Regions from separate parts of the Tepidibacter aestuarii genome, predicted to be linked through region 3. Evidence: riboswitches for the same ligand, from Rfam matches in the RefSeq annotation. Region 3 holds a riboswitch; each other region holds the start of a gene.

Region 1 (5,678 bases), 1.2 Mb from region 3:
ACCGTGGTGGAGATGTGACTTATCATGGATTTGGTCAAATAGTTGGGTATCCTATATTTAAATTAAAAGATTCACAGATGAGTATAAGAGAATTTGTAATGAATATGGAAGAAGCTTTTATTGAGTTGTTAAAGGAAGAGTATGGAATACATGCTCATAGAGATGTTGAAAATACTGGAGTGTGGATAGGATCTAATAAAATAGTTGCCATAGGATTAGCTGTTAAAAGAGGGGTTACTATGCATGGATTTGCGTTTAATGTAAATACAAATCTAGATCATTTTAATCTTATAGTTCCGTGCGGTATACAAGATAAGGGTGTAACTTCCGTAAAAAGCATTACTGGAAAAGAAGAGGATTTAAAAGAAATAAATGATAAAGTAATAAAATATTTTGAAGAAGTTTTCAATAAAAGGATTAAAAATAAAAACGCTTAAAATCTAATCTAGAAAAATGTTTTGAATTTCTGTAAATAGCTCATTATTAATGACAACGAGGAGGTTGATTATGATTTATAATGATAAGATTATGATTTGTGAAAAACATAAACTAAAGGATATTGAAAGTATTTTAAATTGGATGGGTAGCGATTATATCTTTTATTATTCATGTGAAAATTGTAAAAACTGCGAAAAATGTAATGAAATAATAAAAGCTAGTTAGAAATTTAGTTAGGTAAGATAAAAAAGGGGGTCTGGTTATGACGGTTAAAAGAAAGCCAGAATGGCTTAGGATTGACTTGAAAACAGGAAGAAGCTTAGATTATGTAAATAATATCTTAAAGGAGTTTTCTTTAAATACTGTCTGCCAGGAAGCTAAGTGTCCTAATAGAATGGAGTGCTTTAGTAAAAAAACAGCTACCTTTATGATACTAGGAAGCGAATGCTCTAGGGGATGTAAATTTTGTAATGTATCACATGGTGAATTAGAGAAGGTAGATGAAAATGAACCAGAGAATGTGGCAAAGGCTACTGTAGAACTAGGACTAAAGCATGTGGTAATAACCTCTGTAACTAGAGATGATCTACCAGATGGTGGAGCAGAACATTTTAGTAAGGTAATTAACAAAATAAGGGAAAAAGATTCTAATATAATAATAGAAGTTTTAATACCTGATTTACAAGGAAATGAGATAGCATTAAAAAAAATAATAGATGCTAAACCTCACGTTATAAATCATAATATGGAGACCGTTTCTCGTTTATATGAAAATGTACGACCACAAGCTATATATGAAAGGTCTCTAAAAGTATTGGAGAATGTGAAAAAGATAGACCCTAGTATATATACAAAATCAGGTATTATGGTAGGTTTAGGCGAAAGAGAAGATGAGGTATTAGATCTTCTTAAAGATTTAAGGGAGGTAGGCTGTGATTACTTGACAATAGGTCAATACCTAGCTCCAAGTAAAGAACATTACCCTATCGAAGAATATGTTCACCCAGATACATTTAAGAAATATAAAGAAGAAGGGCTTAGTATGGGATTCTCGTTTGTAGCTTCAGATCCATTAGTAAGAAGTTCATATAATGCAGCAGAGATGTTATCCCATGCTTAATTAAAGTAGCTACCTAGATTTTGTAAATATGAAATCTAGGTAGCTATTTGTTGTAAATGGATGAAATATAATGTAAAATAAGTATTTTATGATGAAAGTCTATTTCAAAGAGGATAATTATAGAAAAAGTGAAATAAAGAGGTGAATTCAATGAGTTTAAAAATAACGACGCTTATTGAAAATAATTTAGGAGATAATCCTTTGTTATGTAATGAGCATGGACTATCTATGTATATTGAGGTTGATGGAGTACGTATTTTATTTGATACAGGACAAAGTGGGGATTTTATTAAAAATGTAGAAAAATTGAATATAAATTTAAATAAATTGGATTACGTTATTTTAAGTCATGGCCATTATGATCATAGTGGAGGATTTAAAAAACTTTTAGAAAAAGTAAAGTCATCATTTAAGCTAATAGTAGGAAATAGTTTTTTTGATAAAAAATATAAATTAATACATGGAGGAGAATATAAATTTAACGGAAATTCATTTGATAAAGCATACGTAAAGTCCCATGGAACTCATATAGAGAATGTATCATCAGATGTATTTAATATAAATGATGATATAATAGTGTTTTCGAATTTTTTAAGAAGTAATAATTTCGAGAATTTAAATCCAAATTTTTATATTAAACATAATGATATGTATGAACTAGATGATTTTTCAGATGAAATTGTATTAGCAATAAAAACAAATAGGGGGTTATTTGTTGTTTTAGGATGCGCTCATATAGGTGTAGTGAATATTTTGGAAACAATAAGTAAGAGAATAAATATGAATATTTATGGAATTGTTGGGGGAACTCATTTAGTTGATGCAGATGAGATTAGATTAAATAAGACAATTGCATATTTTAAGGAAAAGAATATTCAATTAATAGGTGTGTCTCATTGTACAGGAGAAAATGCAGAAAAAAAGCTTAAGGAAATATTTAATAATAGCTTTTTTAACAACAATACAGGTAATTCATTTGAAGTTATATGATAGTTTGTCAAATTAAGTTCATTATAAATTTTATGGTTTTTATTTTCTTAATAATTACTGATAAATTTAATATAAGTTTTAGGATAAAATGGACTTAATAAAATTACCTAAAATTGAGCTGCAGTGTCATTTAGATGGAAGTGTTAGAGCTGAAATAATTGGTCATGGAGTTTATATAAAAGATTGTGAAGATGCATATAGTATTGTAAAGAATAAAAAAGTTATACTTGAGATTTGTCCGACAAGTAATGTTCAAACTAAAGCAGTTGATTCATTTGCAAATCATCCGATTTATGGTTTTCATAAAGATGGAATCAAAGTAACGATTAATAGTGATAATAGAGCTGTATCAGATACAACTTTAAGTAATGAATATAGTATAGTTTTAAATGAATTAGATATAACTTATTATGAATATAAACAGCTTTATTATAACAGTGTTGATGCATCTTTTGCTGACTCACAAACAAAGACAACTTTGAGAAAATACATCAAGTAATCTTATAGATAAATAAAAAAAGGGTAAAAAACCCTTTCTTTTATTTTATAGAATATTGGATCATCTATTAATTTTTAAAGCTATGAATAGGTGCTGGAATTCTTCCCCCTCTGTTGACAAAATCAGTACTTGAAAATTTGTTTACAGCCATTATTGGCGCTCTTCCAAGCAGACCTCCAAATTCAGCCTTATCCCCAAGAGTTTTTCCGTACACAGGAATTATTCTTACGCCAGTGGTTTTGTTGTTTATAACTCCAATAGCTGCTTCATCTGCAATGATTGCAGATATAGTTGTATCAGGTGTATCACCAGGTATAGCTATCATATCAAGCCCTACAGAACACACACATGTCATAGCTTCTAACTTTTCTATGTTTAACGAACCTACTTCTACTGCATTAATCATGCCTTCGTCTTCACTTACGGGAATAAATGCTCCACTAAGTCCTCCTACATGAGAAGATGCCATAACGCCACCTTTTTTTACCGCATCATTTAAAAGAGCTAAAGCAGCAGTAGTTCCATGGCAACCACAACTTTCAAGCCCTATTTCTTCCAAAATTCTTCCTACACTGTCTCCAATAGCAGGAGTTGGAGCTAGTGATAAATCTACAATTCCAAATGGAACACCAAGTCTTGCGGAAGCTTCATTGGCTACAAGTTGACCAACTCTTGTTATTTTAAATGCAGTTTTCTTTATTGTTTCTGCAACAATATCAAAACTTTCTCCTTTTACATTTTCAAGAGAAGATTTTACAACTCCAGGACCACTTATTCCAACGCTTATCACACATTCTGCTTCTCCTACTCCATGGAATGCTCCTGCCATAAACGGATTGTCCTCAACTGCGTTGGCAAATACCACAAGCTTTGCACATCCTATACTGTCGTTTTCTTTTGTAAGAAAAGCTGTTTTTTTAATTATAGTGCCCATATCCTTAACAGCATCCATATTAATCCCTGACTTTGAGCATCCAACGTTTACAGAAGAAAAAACTCTTTTAGTAACAGCCAAAGCTTCGGGAATTGAATCTATAAGTATTTTGTCTCCTTTTGAATAACCTTTATGTACAAGAGCTGAAAATCCTCCAATACAGTCAACGCCTACAGTTTCAGCTGCTTTATCTAGTATTTTTGCAAATTCTACATAATCTTTATCATTACTAGACTGAGCAATAAGAGAGATAGGAGTTACAGATATTCTCTTATTTATAATAGGGATTCCATATTCAGTTTCAATTTCTTCTCCTACTTTTACTAAACTTTTAGCATATTTTACAATTTTATTGTAAATTTTTTCTCTTGATTTTTCTCCATCGCTATCACAACAATCTAAAAGAGATATTCCCATTGTGATTGTTCTTATGTCAAGATTTTCATTTTTAATCATATTTATTGTTTCCATTATATTTTTGAAGTTAGTCATATTTTATCTCTCCATTCTTAAATTTTGTGCATTGAATTAAATATATCTTCATGTTGAATTTTAATAGAAACATCTATTTTATTACCAGCATCTTCAAGTTTATTTTTTAATTCGTTAAAATCTATTTGCATTTTTTCTAAATCTACAAACATTATCATTGTGAAATAATCATGCAAAAGTGTTTGGTTTATATCCAAGATATTAACACCATTTTCTGAGAGTACAGAAGTTACCCTATGAATAATCCCTATTTTGTCTTTCCCAATTACAGATACAAATGCTTTCATTGTTAATCATCTCCTCTTTGATTTAATTATTGTTTTTAAATTTAAATATATTATTTCCAAAAAAATTAAAAAAGACTAAATTTCAAAATTTAGTCTCTGGAGATTAAGATTTTGTAATTAAAGAGAAAGCTATTATAATTGCCAATATTAAAGCAATTATAATTAATAGGTATATTCTTTAATATACAAAATCCTCTGTCCTTTTACCTGAGAGTTTCACCAAAAATTTTGGCTTTCCCCTTCGGTGCTCTTTTGAGTCTCTCCAGAGGTTCGTCCAATAGCGGTTTAAAAATTTTATTCCGCTATCTTCAACCGATTGTATGAAATTAATAAAATGATTCTAACATAAACTATTTATATGAGTCAACTTAAAATTAAATATTATATTGTGTTATATTTAAAATAAATTTAAAAAATGGTTGAGATTTTTTAAAAAATGGTTGAGATTTTAATGAAAAGATTAAAAAAGGAATATCTCACATTTTATTGTGAGATACTCCTTTTTATTTTTATTTTAAAAATTTCATTTGATCTTTACGATGCTCTTGTTTTTCTTTAGCTCTTTCAAGATCTTGTTGATTCATATTCTCATGATTATGTTCTATATATCCCTGAGTATAATGGTAATTTTGCTCTAAGTTTTCAAGATCATTATCGCTTTCATGTTGTCCATATGCTATTATATTTTTTAAATTATTTATTTGATGCTCTCTTTCACATTGAACTTCTTTACAATGTTCAATTTGTTCAGGAGAAGAAATATCAGAATGCTGTTCAAGATGACGTTCTGTTCTTGTATGTTTTTCAACTAAATCTACAAGCTCATCTATTCTACGAGCATTTTCTAAATCTAAATGTTCGCTTTTATTTGTATTTACATTATGATCTTTTTCAAATTGTTTCATTATAAAACCTCCT
Region 2 (5,678 bases), 1.7 Mb from region 3:
CCTCCATCAAAAGTACAGAGGAAGCTTAATTAAAGACTATGATAATATAATAAAGAAATGTAAAGATTTAGATAGCATAGGAGTATTCTTAAGCGGTGCTGGTCCAACTATAATGGTAATGCTTAAAGAAAATGACATAAATTTTTATAATAAAATTCAAAAATATACTTCTACTTTAGATAATAAGTGGAGTATAAAAGAACTTAATATAGACAATAAAGGTATAGATGTATAAAAGTAAACTCGATGGATTTAATCCATCGAGTTTTATTTTTAAGATGCTTGTTTTTGTTTTCTCAATTCATCAAAATACATCTTCGTTTCTGTTGATATAACTCCACTAAGTCCTATTATAGCAATAAGATTTGGAATAGCCATAAGTCCATTAACTATATCAGCTATTGTCCATATCAAGCTAAGCTTTAAGAAAGGTCCTATTGCAACAAGGAATATAAATATGTATTTAAAAGGTTTTATTCCTTTAACTCCGAATAAATACTCAGTACATCTCTCTCCATAATAATTCCAACCAAGTATAGTAGTAAAAGCAAAGAATATAAGTCCTACAGTAACTATTAACTCTCCAACAATAGGCATAGAAGGAAGTCCAGCTCTAAATGCAGCAGTCGTAGCTGCAGCACCTTCAACATTTGGATTATTCCACATACCAGTAAGAACTAAAGTTAAACCTGTCATTGTACATACTAGAATAGTATCAAAGAACGTACCTGTCATTTGAACTAAACCTTGTCTTACACAAGAATTAGTCTTAGCCGCAGCCGCCGCTATAGGAGCAGAACCAAGTCCTGATTCATTAGAGAATACACCTCTTGATATACCACTCTTTAGTGCAAGTGCAACTGTTGATCCTGCGAATCCACCTGCTGCAGCAGTTGGAGTAAATGCACTCTTTATTATAAAGCTCATTGTCTCAGGAATTTGACCTGCATTTAATAAAAGTATTATTAATGTACAAATTACGTATGATGCCGCCATAAAAGGAACTATAATCTCTGAAACCTTTGATATACTCTTTATTCCTCCAAGACTAACCATAGCAACACATATAGTAAGTATTACTCCTGTTACTATAACGGGAACATTAAACGCTATATTCACAGCTGATGTTATAGAGTTTACTTGTGCAAATGTTCCTATACCAAAGAAAGAAACTCCTATCCCAAATATAGCAAAGCATTTCGCAAGAAACTTATTTTTGAATCCTTTCTCAATATAATACATAGGGCCCCCAGACATTTGTCCATTATCATCTACAACCCTATATTTAACTGCTAAAAGTGCTTCTGCATATTTTGTTGCCATTCCGAAGAATGCAGCTACCCACATCCAAAATAATGCTCCAGGTCCTCCCATTCTTATTGCTGTTGCAACTCCAACTATATTACCTGTACCTATAGTAGCTGATAATGCTGTACAAACAGCTGCAAACGCAGATACGTCACCTTCTGCCTTCATATCTTTTGCCTCAGGATCTTCTGAGAAAAGATACTTAAGTGCTAATGGAAGTCTGAATATTTGTAAAAAACCTAATTTAAATGATAAAAAGATACCTGTACCAACAAGTAATATGAGAAGTGGTGGTCCCCATACCAAAGAATTGATAGATTGTGCAATTTGATTAATTTGTTCCATACTGTTTACCTCCTGCTTTTATTATTTCGAATTGATAAAAAAAGCCGGGAAAATTTCCCTGTCCTTTTACCTGAGAGTTTCGCATGCATGATCAAATGCAGTTTGCTCCTTCGGTGCTCTATAGAGTCTCTCCAGAGATTTGTCCAATAGCGGTCTTTATACCTGAAAGCTTTACTTCTTCGGTGCTATGCTCTCCCGCTATCTTCATCCAAAACATTAATGATGTTTCTAATCAGAGTATAGTATTTCCATTTTAGATTGTCAATAATATAACAATTTGTTTTTTTGTAATACATTTTAGTAATCATGATTAGATTACTCTTATTTTATTTATAATTTTATTTTCATTTTCCCCATGCATTTACGTCGTTTTTTGTCGTTTAGAAGTGATTTTCTGTATATTTCTTTGTATTTTTAATAAAATACGTGTTTTTCATTCGTTAATTTAATATCTATTTTGTTTTTTTAAAATTGAATTTTACATTAAATTATTATTTTTTCGAAATCATTCAATTTTCAGACTTATCAATTTAAATAAAAAAGTCTCACTTTTTAAATTTTAATTCCAGATTTTTTTAAGATTCGTAAAGAAAATTATAAAAAAAAACAGCTTTTTTATTTCTAAAAAAACTGTTTTTTCACAATAATTTGTTTCTAAATATCAATTATCAAATCTATTTACTTTAAACAATCTCATATCCTCATCTTTTTCTTCATGATATAGTTTACTCAACATAATTCCTCCTAATATAGCAAATAATATACCATTACCTCCATATCCTAGACAGTACCATAGATTCTCATGTTTTTTATCAGGTCCAATATATCCTAAGTTATCTTTAGTAGACTCAATGCATCCACAATATTTATACTCTATTTCTATATCATCTATATATTTGAACATAGATTTAAGTCTTTGTTCTAAAATAGAGTATTTTTCAAAAGCTATATCCTCATTCTCTATTTCTTTAAAATCTACATCTTCTCCACCTATAATTAATCTATTGTCTTTTGTAGTTCTAAGATAGTTATATGGATCAGAATTATCCCTAATCAATACACCTTCTTTCCAACCTCGAATTTCTTTAACTGGTTTAGTAGCTATATTAAATGTATTATTTTTAGTTCCAAAATTTTTATTCGTGAACAAACTAGTATTATATCCTGTAGCGACAATTACTTTTTTTGCCTTAACTTTATATCCGTAAGATGTGTAAATAATTACTCCTTTATCTAAATACTCTATTTTTTTAGCCTCGGTATTTTCATACACAAGTGCACCTTTTTTAATACTTACTTCAAGAAGGTGATTGGTAAATTTATATGGATCAATCTCGGCTCCTCCTTCTTTTGATAAAAGTCCAGCTTTTAAGTCAAAGCCATAAGGATTATCTAATTCGTCTATATATTCAACATTAAACCCATTTTCTTTTCTAAATTTGTATTCTTCCTTAATGCTGTTTTTTTCAAGGTTTTTAGCTGTATAAAGTAATGTATCTCTCTTTATGTAGTCACATTTATTACCATATTCCTCTACAAATTTTTCTATTTCTTTCAGTGCACACAATCCAAGTTCATATGATCTTACTATATTTTTACTCTCTATAACTTCTTTAAGTTCAGATGCATTTTCATCTAATTCATACTGTAAAAGAGATGTTGTAATACTTGTACTACCATGAGCTATTCTTCCCTTTTCAATTAGCACAGATTTTATATTATTTTTAGACATATAGTAAGAACATATACTTCCAGTAACTCCACCACCTACAATTACTACATCGGTTTCTACATCTTCAGTTAAATACGCATATTGATTGTTGGTACTATTTATACTGGTAAATATAGGTTTACCTTTCACATATCCTTGCATGAATTACACCTCTAATTCTCAATTTTAATATGTGTTTAGTTTAACCTTATAAATTAATTTCAATTCTAAAAAAGTATCTATCAATTTAAGTAGATATTTTATACTTGAATATATTTATTTAATAATTTTTCGACTTCACTATTGTACTTTTCATATATGATGAAACTTATATTCTTTTCATCTAATTCAAACAAGACTTCATTAATTAAAGAACTTTTAAACTCCCATCCCTTAATATCACTCCATTTATCCTAATTCCCTGTTTATAAATATATTTATTATTATTTTGTCAATAAAACTTATTTTTTATTATTATCTAAAAACTCTATTAATTCATCTATTAATTTTTTATTTTCTTTTTCTTCTACATAATTTGTTGATACATTTAATACAGGTATATAAATACTTTTCTTATTTAATAAATAAAATATTTCTTCAAATAATATACCTTTGTTTTTATTATAGCTACAAGTAGGGCTTTCACTTATACCTATTATTCCTAATACTTTATTTGAATTATTTATGTATTTTTCAATATCCGTAACAACTTCATAAGCTATCCCTTTGCATATATCTCTATAATCTTCATTATCATACTCTTCTTTAGTTTTAGGTAGTCTATCAAGTCCTAGATATTTATTTTCTGGACACATTATTTGATATATTCCTATATCTCTTTTTATTATTTCTTCAACTATCTTATTGTAGCCTCCCTTAGCTCTAGCTAAAGGCTTTACGACTGAGTTTTGATTTAAAATACAATGTGATAAAAATACTACTTTTCCTTGTCGGTACACTATGTCATCCCCTTAAATGTTACCTTGTTTTCTTGTATATTTTTTTGGTAATCTTTTCAATAAAAATGATACAAATAAACATGTTGCAATTTTGTCTAGTATATTCCCTGTTATTCTAGGTATGAATGCCGCTGAAAATATAGTTTTTCCAGATGTTAAAAGCCATGTAAATATTACATCATTTCCATCTCCTGTAATACCTCCAAATACATAAATAGCAATTGGAGTTCCTATTAGTGGAGCTACTATAGCTAATATCATCCCTGCTATAAGTGCAGTTTGAAAGTTAAATTGTCTTTTTTTGCATATATATCCCACAATCAAGCCAATAGCTATGTTAACCAAAGCAAAAGGCATAGATTTAGGATTAGTTATTATCCCTTGAATAATATTAGTAAGCCCTCCAGCTACAGCACCATACCATGGTCCAAGTATAGCTGCTATAAATACGGTTCCTATAGTATCTAAAAATAATAAAGGGATTTTTATCATACTTACTACTGTTCCAAATACTATATTTATAACTATACCCATAGCAACAAAAGTTAGATTTCTTGTTTTATACATCTTTTGAGCCCCCTTATAAATATTATGATTACACTTTATAATTCTAATATTTACCAAGGTTTTAGTCCAATTGTATTATTTTATACTGTAGCCTTTAATAATAGATTGTTTTTATAAGTTCTTCTTCTATTCTGTTTGTAATAGCATATCCCCCCCAATTAGTATTCCCTAAAACATTAACCTGAATATTGTTATCTATATATATTGATGATCTAAAGCTTACCCCTGGATCCCTGCCCATTATACAATACTTATAGATTTTTCCTTCCTTTTTTGTAACCCATACACCAAAACCATAGTAGCAATCATCTCCAGATTCTGCCTGTGGTGTTAATAGTTTTTCAGTAGTATTCTTATCTAATAATCTGTTATCAAATAAAGCCTTCCAAAACTTTGTAATATCTAAAGCTGTAACAAATGCCCCTCCGTCAGGACCTCCAATTATAGGTATAGAATATACATTTGTTCTCCATATATTATTTTCTTCGTTTTCAATATAACCATGTGCACATCTTTCAGGTAACTTATCCAATGAAAAATAACCTGAATCATCCATATTACATACATCAAATATATTTTTTTGTATATAATCTTGAAATTTCATTCCTGTTTGTTGTTCAATTATCAAGCCTAATAATATGTATCCTGCATTATTATAATCGAATTTTTCACCTGGAGAAAATTTCATTTTATTATTTTGGAATAATGGTAAAAAATCGTTGCAGTTTTTCATTTTATACATAGGTATGTCGTCCCACAAAGCTTCATAATTATCCATAACAGATTCA
Region 3 (5,678 bases):
TGATATATTTCAAACCAGAGGCCAAATCATATTGATTTGGCTTTTATTATTTAAAAGCCAAAATCTATATTTTGGCTTTTTTTATATACTAAGGGATTATAAAATTTTCGTTCTGTGGATAACATTGATGCAAGAACTACACTTGCAATTATTTTGAGCAACGGAGACCGTAGGGATCGTTGGCGATATGAGTCAGTGCGTAGCAACTAGACGAATTTTATATATATAATATATTTTTTATTTTAGAATAAGAAGATTTGCTAAGGTTAATACTATAACTAGTTCTGTAAAGAATATATTTAATATTCCTATAATACTAGGTTAAGTAGTATTAATATGTAACTTTAAAGGAAATAAAAAATATTTTTAGAGTATGTGAAATTATAGGACTTAGAAATGCGATAGTAAGCGAAGCTAAACAATATTTTTCTAAAGAATAATATTTATATAAATTAACATTGATACAGATGTTAATTTTAAATAGCAAAGAATTCGATATGTTATAAATGTTTGGAATAATTAGAAAATTAAGAATAATATATTGACATTTGACTATATATTAACGTATAATAATAATTAGTTAAATGAGTTCGGATGAAGATAATGAGAAAACGTTATCAGACGAGCCTCTGGAGAGACTCTACAAAGAGCACCGAAGGGGAAAGCTAATAGAAATTAGTCAAACTCTCAGGTAAAAGGACAGAGATTATTCTTACCGGAATAAATCCCAAAAATCAGATTTTCATGATTTGACTTTTTGATTACTTTTCTTTATAGCTTTTCGTTTTACTTATCATTTTTTTATTTTAGTTTTACTTTTCAATGTTTTATAATTTCAAGTTTTGTTTTTTGCATCAAAAACCAAAAAAATTTAAAAGGAGGAATTATATGGAGCATCTAGTCGGTGTCTTAAATGGATTGATTTGGAGTAAAGCACTTATTATTTTATGTTTAGGAGCAGGTATATACTTTTCTTTCAGAACTCGTTTTTTACAAGTTAGACTTTTGAAAGATATGGTAAAGCTATTATTTGGAGGATCATCGTCAGAACAAGGGGTTTCTTCATTCCAGGCATTTGCGTTATCTGTATCAGGTCGTGTAGGAACTGGAAATATAGCAGGGGTTGCAACGGCTATAGCAATGGGAGGACCTGGAGCATTATTCTGGATGTGGGCAATAGCCTTTTTAGGAGCAGGTTCAGCTTATGTTGAGGCTACTTTAGCTCAAATATATAAGGTTGAACAAGATGGAGAGTATCGTGGAGGACCAGCGTATTATATAGAAAAAGGAATGAACAATAAGTGGTATGCAACTACATTTGCAGTTGCAACTATAGTAGCAATGGGATTCTTTTTACCAGGAGTTCAGTCTAATAGTATAGCAGCAGGACTTAATAATGCATTTGGGATAACTCCTACAGTAACAGGAATAATATTAGTTGTATTCTTAGCACTTATAATATTTGGTGGAGTTAAGCGTATAAGCAAAGCAGCTGAAATAATAGTACCTCTTATGGCTACAGGTTATATATTGGTTGCACTTATTGTAATAATTGTTAATATTTCTGAATTACCTGGAGTTATAGCATTAGTATTTAAGAGTGCATTTGGAGCACAACCTGCTTTTGCTGGTATACTAGGTATGGCTATTTCTTGGGGAGTTAAGCGTGGTATTTATTCAAATGAAGCAGGTCAGGGAACTAGCCCGCATGCAGCAGCTGCAGCTGAGGTTTCACATCCTGCAAAACAAGGATTAGTTCAAGCATTTTCAGTATATATAGATACTTTATTTGTTTGTTCAGCTACTGGATTCATGATTTTAATTACTGGAATGTACAATATTTACGATAAATCTGGAGGATTTATAGCTAATAATTTAGGAGATGTTGAAATAGGGCCTATATACACTCAAAGAGCAGTTGAAACTCTATTACCATCTTTTGGTGGTGCATTTGTTGCAATAGCTTTATTCTTCTTTGCATTTACTACTTTGATGGCATATTATTATATTGCTGAAACTAATGTTGCTTATTTAATAAGAAAGAGCAATAATAAATCATTAATAAATGTATTGAGATTTGCATTACTTGGAGCAACTTTCTATGGAGCTATAAAGACTGCAAACTTAGCATGGGCATTAGGAGATATAGGTGTTGGTACTATGGCATGGCTAAATGTTATAGCAATACTTATAATGGGAAAACCGGCTCTTATAGCACTTAAAGACTATGAAGAGCAAAAAGCAGCAGGCAAGGACCCTGTATTTAATTCTAAAAAGTATGATATAAAAAATGCAGAGTTCTGGGAAAATACTACTGATAGCGTTAGTAAATAATTCAAAGAAAAGACCCCGTAAGGGGTCTTTTTCATTTGCTAGAAAATTATGAAAATTTGAATATATAGATAATATTGATGAAAGAACTACAGCATCAACTATTTTAAGCAACGGAGCCCGTAGGACTCATTAGCGACATGAGCCATGCGTTAGCGTGAAGCGAATTTTATTATTCTACTTCTTTTCTAAATTCATCAAGTCCAACTCTATCTATATATGATCCTAATCTTTCATGTCTTTTAGCATTTTTAGAGTATACTTTGACTACCTTATCTATTATTTTAAATACTTCATCTTCATCAACATGTTCAAATAAAGTATCACCTAATCTAGGCTTCAGTCCTCCTTTTCCTCCAACTTGGATTCTAAATCCTTTAGGAGTACCCATTATACCTATATCTCTGAAATGATTATCTGCACACGAGTTTGGACATCCACTAACGCCTATTTTAAGCTTGTTTGGAAGACTCATTCCATGATATAGCTCATCTAGCTTCATACCTACTCCTACTGAATCTTGTTGCCCTCTTTTACAAAATGTTGTTCCAGGACAGAACTTAACACTTCTTACACAAAGCCCTATAGCAGCTCCTGGCTTCATTCCTAAATCTTCCCAAGCATTGTCTAGATCATCCTCTTTAAGTCCTACAATTGCTATTCTTTGAGATGATGTCAATTTTACTGCTTGCGCGCTGTATTTATCAGCAGTATCTGCAATCTTTCTTAATTTGTCAGTTGAAATAATTCCTCCAGGTAAATGAGGTGCTATTGCATATGTTTCTTTGTCCCTTTGAAGGACAGCCCCTTTTTCTAATAAATCTTTCTTAGACATAAAAATCCCCTTTCTAAATAAATAATGGTAAAAACTTACCTAATATATTATTCCCCAAAAATTAGCCGCAAAACAGAAAAGTTTAATTTTTTATGCAAAGCAAGAATTATAAACATAAAATTAACAAATTTACAATATAACCTAATTTGATCTAAAGGTTAGAAAATTGCGAAAAAAGAATAGTGCCATATGTAAAAAATTAAAAATATATAAAAATCCACTTGAATGACTATAAAAATAAATATAACATGCATGAAAGTATATAGTACATGCATATCTATATATTAACAAATTAAAAGGGGGTCAAAAATGATTAAGAAGATTTTAGCCATATTTATGGCAGCAGTTATGATTATAGGGCTGGTTGGATGTGGTCAAGTAGCTGAGAAAGAGGAAGTTTCTAAGATTGGAATTATGACAGGTACTGTATCTCAAGGTGAAGAGGAGTATAGAGCAGCAGAAAAAATGAAGAAAAAATATGGTGATAGGATAGTTCTTCAAACTTATCCTGATAACTTTATGAAAGAGCAAGAAACAACTATAGCAAATGTTATGAGTATGGCATCAGATCCAGAAGTTAAAGCAATTGTTATTGTTCAAGGTATACCAGGAGTATCGGCAGCTATAGATAAGGCTAGAGAGATAAGACCAGATATGTTATTTGTGGTTGGTGTTCCAGGAGAAGACCCAGATATGATAGCATCAAAAGCTGATGTAGTACTTCAAGCAGATGAACTAGGAATGGGAACTAGTATAGTAGAACAAGCTAAAAAAATGGGTGCTACAAAACTTGTTCACTATTCATTCCCAAGACATATGTCTTATCAATTACTTGCAATGAGAAGGGACTTACTTAGAGAAACTTGTGAAAAGTTAGATATGGAGTTTATAGATGCAACAGCACCAGATCCAACTGGAGATGCAGGGGTTCCAGGAGCGCAACAATTTATATTAGAAGATGTTCCAAGAAAAGTTGCTGAGCTTGGAAAAGATACTGCATTCTTTAGTACTAACTGTTCTATGCAAGAGCCATTAATAAAAGCTGCTTTAGAGCAAGGAGCTATATATCCACAACCATGTTGTCCTTCTCCATACCATGCATTCCCAGGTGCATTAGGAATCCAAATACCTGATGATAAAAAAGGTGATGTTGATTATGTAGTTGAAGAAATCAAATCTAAGATAGCTGAAAAAGGTGGAACAGGTAGATTCTCTACATGGCCAGTTCCAGTTAATATGATGTTTGTTGAAGGTGGAGTTGAATATGCTAAGGCATTCTTAGAAGGAAATACTAATGGTAAGGTAGACAAAGCTAAAATAGAAGAAATATTTAAAAATGTATCAGGTATAGATATGAAATTAAGTACATTCACGAATGAAAGTACAGGAAATACATTTGATAATTTCTTTATGGTACTTTCAGATTATATAACTTTCTAAATAAGGATATTAAATATAGGGTTGCCTTTTTATGGCAACCTTAATTTAGATATAAGGGGGATTTGGGTTGAGCGAAGAATATGTCATTCAAATGAAAAACATTAAAAAAGATTATTTCGGTAACCAAGTTTTAAAGGGAATAAATTTATCAACTAAAAAAGGAGAAATACATGCTCTTTTAGGAGAAAATGGAGCTGGTAAATCTACACTTATGAACATATTGTTTGGGATGCCTGTTATCCATTCTACTGGTGGATTTGAAGGTGAAATACATATAGATGGTAAAAAGGTTGATATTAAGTCTCCTAATGAAGCAATGAAACTAGGAATAGGAATGGTACATCAGGAGTTTATGCTTATTCCAGGATTTGATATAACTGAAAATATAAAGCTGAATAGAGAAACTACTAAACACAATATCCTAAGTAAAGTTATGGGACCTAGTTTAAAAAGTCTAGACTTTGATAGTATGAATAAGGATGCAAGAGATGACCTAGATAAATTAGGAATAGATATTGATGAAAAATCCAAGGTATCAGGACTTCCAGTAGGTTATATGCAGTTTATAGAGATTGCTAGAGAGATAGATAAAAGTAATATAAAGCTTTTGGTATTTGATGAACCTACAGCGGTTTTAACAGAAAGTGAAGCAGATAATTTATTAAAGGCTATGAAAAGAATATCTGACTCAGGAATTGCAATACTGTTTATAACTCATAGATTAGATGAGGTAATGGAGGCAGCTGATAATGTAACAATACTAAGAGATGGTGAGTTTGTAGCAGCACTTGATAAAAATGATACAAATGTAATGCAGCTTGCAGAATTGATGGTTGGTAGAAAAATTGAAAGTTTAAATACTAATGAAGAAATTAATAGTGAAAATGAAGAAGTAATGATGTCTATTAAAGATCTAAAAGTATCTATGCCGGGAGAATATGTAAAGGGTGTAAATTTAGATATTAAAAAAGGAGAAATTTTAGGTATTGGGGGTCTTGCTGGACAAGGTAAAATAGGTATTACAAATGGAATAATGGGTCTTTATCCGAGTGAAGGAGAGGTATTGTTAGAT
Region 4 (5,678 bases), 1.2 Mb from region 3:
ACTCTTTAAAGAAAGGTCTGTTAAATAAAGGCTTAAACTTTTTACTCTTAGTTATTTCATCAAAAGCATACTTAGCTTTTTGAGCAGATTGAACAGCAACTTCTCTTAATCCTTCTTTCCCTAAGGTAGTTAAATAAATAGTTGCCATCAACATGTTTAAACCTTGGTTTGAACATATATTAGATGTAGCTTTAAACCTTCTAATATGCTGTTCTCTAGCTTGAAGAGTTAAAACAAAAGCTCTCTTTCCATCTGCATCTACAGATTCACCTACTATTCTACCTGGCATCTTTCTAGCAAGCTTTGACTTAGTTGCCATAAATCCTAAATACGGACCTCCAAAATTTAATTCATTTCCAAACGATTGAGCTTCTCCTACTACAATATCCGCTCCTTGTTCCCCCGGACTCTTTAATATTCCTAACGATATTGGATCTACATAAGTTATTAATAAGCCTTTATTTTCATGTATTAATTCTCCTGCTTTAGAGTAATCTTCTATTATTCCAAAGAAGTTTGGACTTTGTATTATAACTCCTGCTGTTTCCTTACTCACCAGAGACTTTAAATGCTCCATATCTGTGACTCCATCTATCATATCCACTTCAATCACATCTATATTTTTATACTGCATATAAGTTTTTAAAACTTTTCGAGTCTCAGGATTCACTGTTTTAGATACTAAAATAGATTTACGTCTAGTATTCAAACAAGCCATTATTGCTGCCTCTGTACAAGCCGTTGCTCCATCATACATAGAAGCATTAGATACATCCATTCCTGTCAAATTACTAATCATAGTTTGATACTCAAATATAACTTGCAATGTTCCTTGGCTTATCTCAGCTTGATACGGTGTATAAGCAGTTAAAAACTCAGATCTTGAAGCTATATGCTTTATAATTGCAGGAATGTAATGGTCATATGCTCCTGCCCCTAAAAAACATGTTAACTCATTTAAACTCTTATTTTTACTTGCAATATTATTCATATGATTAAATATCTCTATTTCTGACATTCCCTCTCTTAAATTAAGATCTCTATCTAACTTAAGTTCTTCTGGAACATCACTGAATAAATCATCTACAGATTTTACATTTATCTCATTTAACATATATTTTTTATCTGTTTCTGTATTGGAAATATATCTATGCATAGCCTGCCTCCTTCATACTTTATATAAAGTGAAACTTAATTCAGATGGAGTTTAACCCATCTGAATTTTTAACTTTCGGAGAAACTAATTTCTAATGGCTTTCACTTTCACAAAACTCCTTATATCCATCATTACTCATTAAGCTCTCTAATTCTGATAAATCACTAATTTTTACTTTTAATATCCAGTTTTCATAAGGATTACTATTTAAAAGTTGAGGTGTAGTTTCTAACTCTTCATTCACCTCTATAACAGTTCCTGAAACTGGCATATAAGAATCTGATGCAGCCTTAACAGATTCAATAACTCCAAATGCCTCTCCAGCATCCAATTCATCATCTATCTCAGGCATTTCCACGTAAACGATCTCCCCTAGGGCATGCTGAGCATAATCTGTAATCCCTATACAAACTTCTTCTCCCTCTACCTTAATCCACTCATGATCCTTTGAATAATAAATTCCTTCTACTATTTTCATAATAAATTCCTCCTTAATATTTTTATAATCATGATTATTTTTAGAATATTCTGAATATATTTCGCGTAAATGTATTAACTTTTTCAACTTAGTTAAGTTCTTATTTCTTATAGTTTTTAGTGTAAAATCTCTTACTTACCACTTCGGCCTTTAAAATTCTTTTTCTAACCTTTATTTCAATGGTTGTACCTAGTTTTGAATACTCTATAGGAACCATGGCAAACCCTATATTCTTCTTAACTGTAGGAGCCGCATATCCAGTAGTTACAAATCCTACTTGCTTTCCATCTGCCCATACTTCATAACCATGTCTAGGTATTCCCTTATCTATCATTTCAAAACCTACTATTTTTCTCTTTAATCCATCTGCTTTTTGTTTAACTAAAGCCTCTTTTCCTATGAAATCATCTGTCTCTAACTTTACAAAGAATCCAAGCCCTGCCTCTAGTGGAGTTATATCTTTAGATAACTCATTCCCATAAAGAGGTAATGCAACTTCAAACCTTAAAGTATCCCTAGCTCCCAGTCCCACAGGTTTTAATCCTAGATCTTTTCCTACTTCCATAAGTTGCTCCCATAAATACTCTGCTCTGTCATTATCTAAGTAAATTTCAAAACCATCTTCTCCTGTATACCCCGTTCTTGAAACCAAACAACTAACTCCAGCTACATCTACATTTCTTCTACAGTAGAAAAACTGTATTTCTTTTAAATCCGTATCAGTTAGTTTTTGTAGAATTTCTTGAGCATTAGGTCCTTGTATTGCCAATTGACATACTTGATCAGATATATTCGTAAGTTCTATATCATACTTATCTGAGTTTTTATTCATCCACTCAAAATCCTTATCTATATTACCAGCATTTATCACAAGGAAAAAATGTTCTTCATTGAATCTATATACTAACAAATCATCTACTACCCCACCGTGTTCATAACACATAAAGGTATACAATACTTGATTATCTTCAAGAGCAGATACATCATTAGTTACTAAATTCTGTACAAATTTAAATGCATCATTACCTTTAACTTCAACTTCTCCCATATGAGATACATCAAATAGACCAGCCTTATTTCTAGTAGCCTCATGTTCTGAAGTTATACCCTCATATTGAACTGGAAGCTGCCACCCTGAGAAATCTATTATCTTTCCTCCATACTTCTCATGGGTCCCAAAAAGAGCAGTTCTTTTAAGATTTGACATTTCATTTCTCCTCCTTAAAATAATTTTCAATATGTATATCTAATATGATTCTCATATTATACCTAAAAGACATAGTCTTATTCTTTGCATAAAAAAGAGAGATATAAAGGCATGACGATTTTCACTGCCTTTATACCCCTCTGTCCTTTTTTACCTGAGAGATTTTACACACTATGGTGTATTTCCCCTTCGGCGTGGAAACAATCCAACTTTCCAGAGACCCATCAGATAACGATACTTTTGCCTGAAAGTTTCTATGAAAATTTGGCTTTTTTTCATATTGCTTCTTCGGCTATCTTTTAAAGATATCTCACGCTACCCTCATTTGGATAATCATATTTAATATTTGTCTTTATATTATATTACTTTTCTGAATATTTCAACAATTGATATTAACTTAACAACATATAAAAATACAGATTTATAAGTATACATTTACCATAATATGTATTTATTTTGTCAACTAATTACAACACCTATAATTTTCACCATCAAATTCTTGTTCAATTTATAATATTCATAAAATTCGTTTATTTTTTTATAATATTAATTTCTATTTTTTAATTTAAGCTTAAAAGTTAGTAGTTTTTTTGACATTCTAAATATCATGTAAATTATATTTTCTCTTTAATCTAATAATTCTTTTTACACTTTCATCGATTCTTTCTATACTAATTTCTCCACTATTAACAGCTTCTTTTAAACCTTCTAATGCCTCAATTTGCTTTTCTTTAGTATGACACATTAAAATAATGTCAGCCCCTGCTTTGATAGCTTCGACTGATGCGTCTTTAGTCCCATAATTATTTGCAATAGCACCCATTTCCATATCATCTGTAATTATGATTCCATTAAAATTCAATTCATTTCTTAAAATATCAGTCAATATTTTTTTAGATAGAGTAGCTGGTTTGTTACTTTTATCAATATTAGGTAAGACTATATGAGCTGTCATTACTGCATCTGCTCCTTTATCAATAGCTTCTTCAAATGGAATTATCTCAAATTCATCAAGCCTTTGTTTGTCGTGATTTACAACAGGAAGTCCTATGTGAGAATCTACCTTTGTATCGCCATGGCCAGGAAAATGCTTTACAACAGAAATAACATTTGCATCTTGAAGTCCTTTCATAGTAGCAGTACCCAATGTCTTAACTATTTCAGAATCCTTTCCAAAGGATCTATCTTTTATAACTGTATTTTTAGGATTGCTATATATATCAAGTACAGGTGCAAAATCCATATTAAACCCAAAATTATTAAGCTCTGTTCCTATTTGTTTACCTATTTTATAAGATAGGTCTTTATCATTTTTTTCACCTATTACTTTATTAGATGGAAATTTTGTGCTTCCTTCAGGTAATCTTGTAATTCTTCCACCTTCCTCATCAACTGATATAAACAAAGGTAATTTATTTTTTGAATTTATATTTTTTATACTATTATTTAAATTTAAAAGCTGATCTGCATTTTTTATATTACGTTTGAATAGAATAACTCCTCCTACTTTGTAATTTTCCAACAAATCCCTGAAATCCGAATCAACTTTATATCCATTAAAACCTACTATTATCATTTGCCCTAATTTTTCTTCTAAGGATAAACTGTTCATAGTATCATTTATTTTATTTTCTTCTAATTCTTCTTTAGTTAACACCTTTTGTTTATTTTCTTCAACTTTTTCCACATTACCATCATTTTTTATATTTATAAAGATAACTGTTAGTGCTAATAATATTAATGTAATTCCAATAAGTATCTTTTTCATAGCTACTCTCCTTTTATGACGTGCTCAGTATATTAAAATCTATATATTAAAAATCTCTCACTACTATCGCTCTTATATAAATCTTCCACTATAATCTCATCTATTAATACAAACGGTGTATTGTTTTCTAAATAATATATATAATCATCCGATGGATAATATAAGATCAATTCTACTCTTCTTTCATATTCTTCTACTGATAGTAAAATATTATCTATAATTTTTCTAAATATCTGTATAGAAAACGGATTAAAAAAATAAAATTTATTATCTATCGGTTTTATATTATACTCTTGAGCAAAGCAACATAAAAAATTAATCTTATCTATATTTTTTCTATATTTTTTCACATAGCTATACTTATTAGCAGTAGCTTCTAAATGTAAATCTTTGTCCATTTCTACCCCTATAACATTTGAATTATAAAAATAATTTATGTAAAATGCGAGCCTTCCCTTACCGCATCCAAAATCAACAATATTATCATCACTTTCTAATTGATATTTCTTAAATAGTACTTCAAGTGCAGAATATAAAGTAGCCTGGTATGGATGATAATGAATTGAATTTTTATCCCATTTTTGATCTCCTGTTGTTTTTATATTTAATAAATTTTCATAATATTTTTCTTTCATTTAATTTCCTTTCTCATTTGAATAATTATAATATCAGTTCAAATTTGTATGATTATTTGCTTGTTAATATTATATACCATAAGTATATATCTTTACATAAAAACACTTCATATTTCGACAAGTGTTTTAGATTCTATGTTATAGATAAACAGATTTATCTAATCGTGAAAAGAGATCGTAACATATGAATAAATTTTATATATAGTAGCATAATAATATCAAGAAAATCAGCTTGGAGGTTATAAGATGAATAATACAGAAACATTTTTAAGCGAGATAAAAAGTGATTTAGACAATTTAGATGTTGGATCTTTAAATCTAGAAAAAGTATATATAGATGAAAAGGATAAAAATACTAGTAATGGTATAGAAATTCAGTGGTACGGTGAAGCATCAGATGGACATTATGATGTAGTGGATAGTGATTTATATAC

What was found. A riboswitch is a leader RNA that binds a small molecule or an ion and turns the genes downstream of it on or off. The one in region 3 is predicted to bind glycine.
Region 1: it holds a riboswitch for glycine, as region 3 does, so the genes downstream of both, M2214_RS06055 (ACT domain-containing protein) here and M2214_RS12270 (alanine/glycine:cation symporter family protein) in region 3, are expected to answer to the same signal.
Region 2: it holds a riboswitch for glycine, as region 3 does, so the genes downstream of both, M2214_RS03610 (alanine/glycine:cation symporter family protein) here and M2214_RS12270 (alanine/glycine:cation symporter family protein) in region 3, are expected to answer to the same signal.
Region 4: it holds a riboswitch for glycine, as region 3 does, so the genes downstream of both, gcvT (glycine cleavage system aminomethyltransferase GcvT) here and M2214_RS12270 (alanine/glycine:cation symporter family protein) in region 3, are expected to answer to the same signal.

The regions. Positions count from the first base shown of each region.
Region 1 is NZ_OW235315.1:1,246,321-1,251,998, forward strand. Features, by position in the region: gene lipB (lipoyl(octanoyl) transferase LipB) at 1-437, shown strand, start outside; gene M2214_RS06030 (hypothetical protein) at 508-663, shown strand; gene lipA (lipoyl synthase) at 701-1,558, shown strand; gene M2214_RS06040 (MBL fold metallo-hydrolase) at 1,709-2,548, shown strand; gene M2214_RS06045 (amidohydrolase family protein) at 2,637-3,047, shown strand; gene M2214_RS06050 (PFL family protein) at 3,115-4,473, opposite strand; gene M2214_RS06055 (ACT domain-containing protein) at 4,491-4,760, opposite strand; glycine riboswitch at 4,946-5,036, opposite strand; gene M2214_RS06060 (hypothetical protein) at 5,270-5,665, opposite strand.
Region 2 is NZ_OW235315.1:760,569-766,246, reverse strand. Features, by position in the region: gene thrB (homoserine kinase) at 1-235, shown strand, start outside; gene M2214_RS03610 (alanine/glycine:cation symporter family protein) at 274-1,653, opposite strand; glycine riboswitch at 1,709-1,791, opposite strand; glycine riboswitch at 1,794-1,861, opposite strand; gene M2214_RS03605 (NAD(P)/FAD-dependent oxidoreductase) at 2,315-3,526, opposite strand; gene M2214_RS03600 (CD3072 family TudS-related putative desulfidase) at 3,826-4,323, opposite strand; gene M2214_RS03595 (CD3073 family putative ECF transporter S component) at 4,336-4,890, opposite strand; gene M2214_RS03590 (serine hydrolase domain-containing protein) at 4,985-5,678, opposite strand, start outside.
Region 3 is NZ_OW235315.1:2,463,899-2,469,576, reverse strand. Features, by position in the region: glycine riboswitch at 620-713, shown strand; gene M2214_RS12270 (alanine/glycine:cation symporter family protein) at 889-2,334, shown strand; gene M2214_RS12265 (nitrite/sulfite reductase domain-containing protein) at 2,504-3,166, opposite strand; gene M2214_RS12260 (DUF3798 domain-containing protein) at 3,476-4,606, shown strand; gene M2214_RS12255 (sugar ABC transporter ATP-binding protein) at 4,674-5,678, shown strand, end outside.
Region 4 is NZ_OW235315.1:1,236,757-1,242,434, reverse strand. Features, by position in the region: gene gcvPA (aminomethyl-transferring glycine dehydrogenase subunit GcvPA) at 1-1,156, opposite strand, end outside; gene gcvH (glycine cleavage system protein GcvH) at 1,248-1,634, opposite strand; gene gcvT (glycine cleavage system aminomethyltransferase GcvT) at 1,735-2,841, opposite strand; glycine riboswitch at 2,980-3,060, opposite strand; glycine riboswitch at 3,064-3,166, opposite strand; gene nagZ (beta-N-acetylhexosaminidase) at 3,440-4,609, opposite strand; gene M2214_RS05985 (methyltransferase) at 4,642-5,244, opposite strand; gene M2214_RS05980 (hypothetical protein) at 5,491-5,678, shown strand, end outside.